DNA from 2 places in the Bacillus sp. 1A genome. Region 1 is predicted to be linked to the other one. Evidence: predicted binding sites of a transcription regulator. Region 1 holds the regulator's gene; the other holds the start of a gene.

Region 1 (3,751 bases):
CCTCTAACTGTTTTATTAACATCTCTTCTTGCGTAGAAGGCTCTTTTCCTTCCATCATACGTGCAGCGTGAGGTTGTACTCTTTCACTTAATACAGGTAACGCTTGACCGTTTTCGAACTGATACCAATCACGTGCTCCTTTTCTAAGCCTTTCGATATCAATTGTCTGCATCTCTGTCACCGTACCAAGAACGATATTTTGCATCGATAACACATCTACATCGTACACGTAAGCAAGTGTACTGACACATTCTCGCACTTGATCTGTAATCGCCTTTTTAGGGACAAGAGCGGACAAGCCATCTACAAATAAGGAGAAATCAAAGAAATCATTCCAAACTTTTGGAGCGTCTCCCTTCTCGTTACTTGGCATAGCTGTCGTTTTTGGAATACGAAGATCTTCTTGCGCATGCTCAAGCTGTCCTGGATTAAACGAACCAAACACATCATTGAAAGAACGCGTAACATTTTCATAAGAAGCAAAATCAAATTCTTCTTCTAAGAAATATTGCTTTACTTGATTATATTTTGTCCGACTCAATCGATTGTATAAAAAGATGCTTAACACAATATCATCAAAAAACTGCTTCGGAGATAAAGGTGGTTGCAATTCGTATATAAACATTCGAATATCTTTTTCTTTCTTAATATATACCTTCAAAAGGCCAATTGCTTCTAACTTTACTCGTTCCTCATATATTTCGGGAAGCTGCATCTGCATGGTCACCATAAGGGAATGATGTGTATTCTCTTTTCCAAACACACGATCTTGCTCTAACTCTCCCCATAGCGTCATGTACAAACTAAAAGCTCTACTACCTATTAACGGCTGATACAACATCGTTAACACTTTTCGGTCGTAATTATGCAGTAACCCTTTCGCACTTACTTTATAACGATCAATTGGCAATAGCTCCATCCATGACTGTTTTTCCATTCTTGCTTTTCCTTTCTCTCATCCAATCTATCCTCTACTTCATTCGTTCTATCTTCATTATATAATTGCTTAGCGAAAAAGAGCTATTAGCTTTCGCTTCTAGCTCTCTTATCTCATTACTTACGGTATGTAAAGAGAATAAAATACAACTTCTACTCTCTTTCTTTTTGCAGTATATCTTTTAATTCTTCAATAAATACATTTAAATCTTTAAATTGGCGATATACAGAAGCAAAACGCACGTAAGCAACATCATCAATATCACGCAGTTCTTCCATAACAATTTCACCAATCATATCACTTTTCACTTCTGATATACCTAAATTACGAAGTTCACGTTCCACACTTTGAGTTACTTCTTCTAATTGTCTTAAAGATACTGGTCTTTTTTCGCACGCTTTAATTAAGCCGCGCAAAATCTTTTCTTTATTAAATTCTTCTCGTGTGCCTTCTTTTTTTACAACGATAAGAGGTGACTCTTCTACTCTTTCAAATGTCGTAAAGCGACTTAAACAACTTTCACACTCTCTCCTTCTTCGAATAGAGCGCCCCTCGTCTACCGGACGCGAATCTAACACTCTTGTACCATTATGCGAACAGGATGGACAACGCAATATATTCACTCCTTTACACTATACTCTTTATTTTTTCTCTACTTACTTCATCTGACAATATATATACAATATTATATAACTCATTCTAACTCTCTTACCACTTTAAGTTTAAGCACATTATTTTATCATCTCGTTTTCAAAAATAAGATGGTAGATGGGGTGCTAACTTATTCGTAAGAGCCCAATTTATCTCACTAACGAGTACGTTATATTTTTCCTTTTTTATAAACTAAAAAAGAGGTGCATTATACACCTCTTTACATTTTAAATCAATTATGTTCTTTTTTAAAGAGCTTTTGTTTCTCTCTGCTTAATTTCGAAGCTACCAGTGCCTCGAGGAAGCTCGATGCTCTCACGCGTTTTCGCGTTTAAACCTTCTGCAATATATTCTGCAGCAACATTTGGATCAATACGATCCCCACAAGTATAAACATCAATACTTGCGTAACCGTGCTCCGGAAAGCTATGAATTGTTAAATGTGATTCCGAGATAATTACTACTCCACTTACACCTTGTGGTGCAAATTTATGGAAAGCAACCTCACGCACTTCAGCACCAGCTCTCAGTGCTGCATCCACAAATAATTGTTCAATATACGGCATGTCATTAAGCTTGTCGAAATCGCAATCCCAAAGTTCAGCGATTACGTGACGACCCATCGTATCCATAGTATCCATTCTACAGTTCCCCCTTGTAAATTTATTCTAACTGTTCGAATTGAAAACTAATTTGCAATTTGGCTTGCTCCACTACCACGGGGGAAAGTTAGTCCAGAGAGGTCCTAACCCTTTAAGTAGTGACTACGTACCTCAGCTCTTAAGTTTACGAGTGTTAGTATACTTTGTTTATTTTCATTTTGCAACAACAGTTTTTTCGATTTTCTGTCATATTTTCCTCTTTACTTTTCCCTAAAAAACATAAACGATTCACAAATACAGTAATCACAACGTTTCGTGGTATGTCCACTTTCAAAAATATACTCCTATAATTTTTTTCCTTTTCAGAAAAAAATAAAAAAAAGAGGGCAAATATTCACTTGCCCTCTCCCTTATTCACTTAAATATGTTGCACATTTTTTTGCTTCGCTAATTCGTCAACAACTAACGTTACAAGATCTACAACACGACGAGAGTAGCCCCACTCGTTATCATACCAAGCAAGTACTTTCACTTTACGATCACCCATTACCATTGTAGATAAACCATCAATAATAGCTGAGTGTGTATTTGTATTAAAGTCAATAGATACTAAAGGCTCTTCGCTGAATTCTACAATGCCTTTTAACGCACCGTTTGCAACAGTTTTGAATGCTTCATTAATAGCTTCAACTGTCACATCACGTTTTACATCTACTACTAAGTCAACAAGAGACACGTTTGGTGTTGGTACACGAAGTGCCATACCATGAAGTTTTCCGTTTAAGTGCGGAAGAACCTTTGCAAGCGCTTTCGCAGCACCTGTCGTTGTCGGAATGATTGATTGTCCGCAAGCACGTGCTCTTCTTAAATCTTTATGTGGGTTATCAATATTTTTTTGGTCATTTGTATAAGCGTGAACAGTTGTCATTAAACCGTTTTCAATTCCAAACTGCTCATCTAACACCTTAACAACAGGCGCTAAACAGTTTGTTGTGCAAGATGCATTTGAAATAACAGTATGTTTTGTAATATCTAATTGGTCTTCGTTCACACCAACTACAATTGTTACATCTTCATTTTTACCAGGCGCTGTTAAAATAACTTTTTTCGCTCCAGCTTCAACATGTAGAATTGCTTTTTCTTTTGAATTAAATTTACCAGTTGCTTCAATTACAACTTCAACACCTAGATCTGTCCAAGGCAATTCCTTTGGATCGCGGTTGTTTAAAAGGCGAATCATTTTCCCATCAACTAATAAGTAATCTTCAAATGCTTCTACTGTTCCGTCAAACTTGCCGTGAACTGTATCATATTTAATTAAATGTGCTAACGTTTCAGATGGATAGCTTGCATTGATTGCTACAATTTCGAATGCGCTTTCTTTTATTGCCTGACGAAATACCATTCTCCCAATACGTCCAAATCCATTAATTGCCACACGAGTCATAATATGTTATCCCCCTTGAATGCGTTATACTATTTATCTCCAATCCCAATAATAGTATAACACAAAAAGGGGATATGTCACTAAGCATTTTCATTAATTTCACAATTTTTTAGT
Region 2 (3,751 bases), 3.2 Mb from region 1:
TTTCTAATGTAATTGATTCATCTTTATGTAATTCTCTTAAGTAATGTACAATTGGTGCATCAAGACTTGTTGCTTCACTACCGTGATAAGCGACAATAACCCCAACTGCAACCCCATCTTGTACATATACAAAACAGTTTTCATAGCTCAGTCGATTTCTCTCTTTTGAGAACCATGTTTCAAGTCCTAGTAATACTTCTGTCTCAACTGTGCTGCCTGTGATTTTTTCAGCAATTTCGTGCAGAGCGTTATATAATAAAGGTGCAATTGCCTTCGCATCTGTCTTTTTTGCTTTCCGAATCATAGTATCCCTCCTAATTCTATTTATATATTGTAGCATAGTGGTATGGAACTTTGCATAATTGAATGCTGAAATGATTGATATAGAGAAGTAGCTATGTTAGTATATGATATTTAGTGGACATATACTAAAGAGATCTTTTTTGAAAAATAATGAAAATGAAGGTATAGCACCTGGATAATTTTACAGTTGTTGACCTATAGAATATACGATAAAATAAAATATTGCATAGAGGTGAAATACATGGATAAAGAATTAGCAAATGCAATTTTGGATCAGCTGAAAAATGGTGAAATAAAGGAGTATGTTGTTACGAAAGATGTATTTTATACGTTCAGAGAAGTTGTAGTAAGTCGAGAAGATTTTAAACATATTATTGGGAACGCACAGCGCGGCGGACAAGTAATTTATACATATTCAGAAACGCCACGTTCGTAACTAGAAGAATATAGGGAGGGGAATTATGGGCGATTTTAAACAAGGCATATTACCGCATTGGGATTATATGTGGAAAGATAGAGCTGGCAATAGGTTTATGGGGATGGTCATGTATCCAGAGAAACGAAAGTGTTCGGCAAAAATGCTTCAGAAAATAAAAAGAGCATATGAAGAGGCTATAGAAATTAAAGTAACCGTACAAGTTCAACATACATATCAGTACGTAGAAGGAATGATTGTGTACTTTGATGAAGAAGCTCCTGTATGTACAATGATTGATAAAGATGAAAATCCACATCATATATTTGTAAAAGATATTTTGCGCATTGAGCACTCAGAATAATCTTTTCATAAATAAGTTGAATTTCCATAATAATAATCTTTTTCTATAATAGTTATCTTTTAGTATGTAACGCGAACCGAAAGTATATGTATAATATTTAATAAAGTAAAACTGATAAATGTAATCGTTTTTTAGAACAGATTATCGTTTCATGTCTGTTCTTTTTTGCGTGATGCTGGAGAAATATATTCCTCCAGCATTTGCCGTTTTATGACAAAATATATTGGTAACTTTTTTAAAAATAAGGTTAAATTCGTTGACAACTTTTTTGAAAAGCACTTTATTGACATGAGTTTTAGAATGTTGTTTCATAGTCATTGTATTGAAAAAAATCGACTGTCTTGTCGAAAAGTAAAATTTAAAAAAAGAAAGAATTTATACATATATCTTGTGTCTTATTTTGAAACGTAATACAATATATAGAGAAATCAAGAAACAACATACAGAGAGTATAGATTGGAGAGGGAGGGTCGGAAATGATAGTTGCATATGATTCTATGACAGGAAACGTGAAGCGTTTCATTCACAAATTAAATATGCCGGCCGTTCAAATTGGTGAAGATCTAGTAATAGATGAAGACTTTGTTTTAATTACGTATACAACAGGTTTTGGCAATGTACCAGAACGTGTTTTAGAATTTTTAGAGCGCAATAATGAAAAATTAAAAGGCGTATCTGCAAGCGGCAATCGTAACTGGGGAGACATGTTCGGTGCAAGTGCTGACAAAATTTCTGCTAAATATGAAGTGCCTATTGTATCAAAATTTGAGTTATCAGGAACAAATAATGATGTAGAATATTTTAAGGAAAGGGTGCGGGAGATTGCGACACATTGAACTGAATAATGAAATCACGCAAATGCAGGACGGTTTTTATCAGCTTCATAAAGATAAAGAGGCATTAGAAGTCTTTATGGAAGAAGCTAGAGAAAATACCGTTCATTTTAATAGCGTGGCAGAGCGAATAGAGTATATGAAAGAATATGATTACTATTACAACGTTCTGGACGAGTATAGCTTGGAGGAAGTAGAAGAGGTATATAACATCGCTTATGGTGAAAACTTCGAGTTCCAATCTTATATGGCAGCATCTAAGTTCTACAAAGATTATGCGTTAAAAACAAATGATCAAAAACAATACTTAGAAAGCTATGAAGATCGTGTAGCAATTGTTTCATTATACTTAGGACGCGGTGATGTTGCGAAGGCAAAACACTTCGCAAGCATGATTGTAAAACAAAACTACCAACCAGCGACACCAACCTTTTTAAATGCGGGACGAAGCAGAAGAGGAGAAATGGTGTCTTGTTTCTTGTTAGAGATGGATGATAGCTTAAATTCAATCGGCTTTAACATTAATACTGCAATGCAATTATCAAAAATCGGCGGTGGAGTAGCTTTAAACTTGTCTAAGCTACGTGCACGCGGTGAGCAAATTAAAGGTATCGATAACGCTGCAAGTGGTGTAGTACCTGTTATGAAATTACTTGAAGATTCGTTTTCATATGCGAATCAACTTGGGCAACGAAAAGGTGCTGGCGCAGTATACTTAAACATTTTCCATTGGGATATTATTGAATTCTTGGATTAATTGGTAGTCCCTCTACACAGTAATGTGTATGAGAAAACCTTGTGAACCTAACCAATAGGGTGTCGCATTAGCGGCTAACGGTATCAGTTGAATAAGGGGTAAAAGAAAAAGAACCCACGAAGAAGCTGACTAAGAGAGCCTACGGTCCATGTACGTGGATAGCAGGTAATACCGTGCCAAGCTTGAAAGAAATATTACTTGGGTGAAGTGGAATCTTATATTCACCGGAGGCGAGATTCCATGAACTGTGGAATTTATTTGATAATTAATAAGGAAAACAGGAAGTTTTATATTGGTAGTTCTAATAATTTTAAAGTACGATTTAAAACTCATAGAAATCAATTGAATGCTAATCGGCATCATAGTAAACATTTACAAGCAGCCTGGAATTTATATGGTGAGAATAAATTTGAGTTTAAAGGGATAATGAAATTACCAGATGATAAGGACATTCTTCATAAGATAGAGCAAAGTTTATTAAGTCAATATTATGGGAAACAGTATTGCTACAACGGACATCCTATCGCTAGAGGTGGGGCGTTGAGTGGGGAAAAGAACCATATGTATGGGAAAACCCACTCAAAGGAAGTAAAAAAATTTCTTTCTGAAATTAATACTGGGCCTAATAATTATTGGTATGATAAACCTCAACATATGGAGAATATGAGATCTAAGATTACTAAACGATTTCATGGTAGAAAACATACTGATGAAACAAAAGAAAAAATGTCTAGATCTCGTAAAGGTAAAAAGCATACAAAAGAAACATGTATGAAGATAAGTAAAGCTCAAAAAAATCAATATAATTCAGGTAGAGAAAAACAAAAAAAGCCAATTGTTATAAATGACATTTACTATGAGTCTTTAGCAGAAGCCGGACGAGCGTTTAATGTACCTGCTAATACGATAAAATATAGAGTACTATCCAATAACTTTCCTAATTATCAATACTTTCAAGAAGGTGTAGAGACTATCGAACGCGCGTCATTAGACGAAAGCTAGTAGAGTAGGCTGGAAATAGGTACCAGTCGAAGTGCAAGGCAACCAGTTACAGGTTGATGATATAGTCCAACCTTCAT

The links. The regulator NrdR, encoded in region 1, represses ribonucleotide reductase genes. The targets are predictions, from matches to a motif close to AACACNATATATNGTGTT.
Region 2: nrdI (class Ib ribonucleoside-diphosphate reductase assembly flavoprotein NrdI) is a predicted target of NrdR. The motif match lies at 1,492-1,509, and genes of this name have one in related genera.

What each region holds. Positions count from the first base shown of each region.
Region 1 covers NZ_JBQYLZ010000001.1:2,003,490-2,007,240, reverse strand. The annotation lists gene ACUN0F_RS10120 (replication initiation and membrane attachment family protein) at 1-937, opposite strand, end outside; gene nrdR (transcriptional regulator NrdR) at 1,090-1,551, opposite strand; gene speD (adenosylmethionine decarboxylase) at 1,837-2,220, opposite strand; gene ACUN0F_RS10105 (glyceraldehyde-3-phosphate dehydrogenase) at 2,609-3,637, opposite strand; gene coaE (dephospho-CoA kinase) at 3,747-3,751, opposite strand, start outside.
Region 2 covers NZ_JBQYLZ010000001.1:5,231,632-5,235,382, reverse strand. The annotation lists gene ACUN0F_RS26805 (GNAT family N-acetyltransferase) at 1-304, opposite strand, end outside; gene ACUN0F_RS26800 (hypothetical protein) at 545-739, shown strand; gene ACUN0F_RS26795 (hypothetical protein) at 765-1,082, shown strand; gene nrdI (class Ib ribonucleoside-diphosphate reductase assembly flavoprotein NrdI) at 1,559-1,918, shown strand; partial or broken gene ACUN0F_RS26785 (ribonucleotide reductase N-terminal alpha domain-containing protein) at 1,905-2,669, shown strand; gene ACUN0F_RS26780 (group I intron GIY-YIG endonuclease) at 2,913-3,674, shown strand.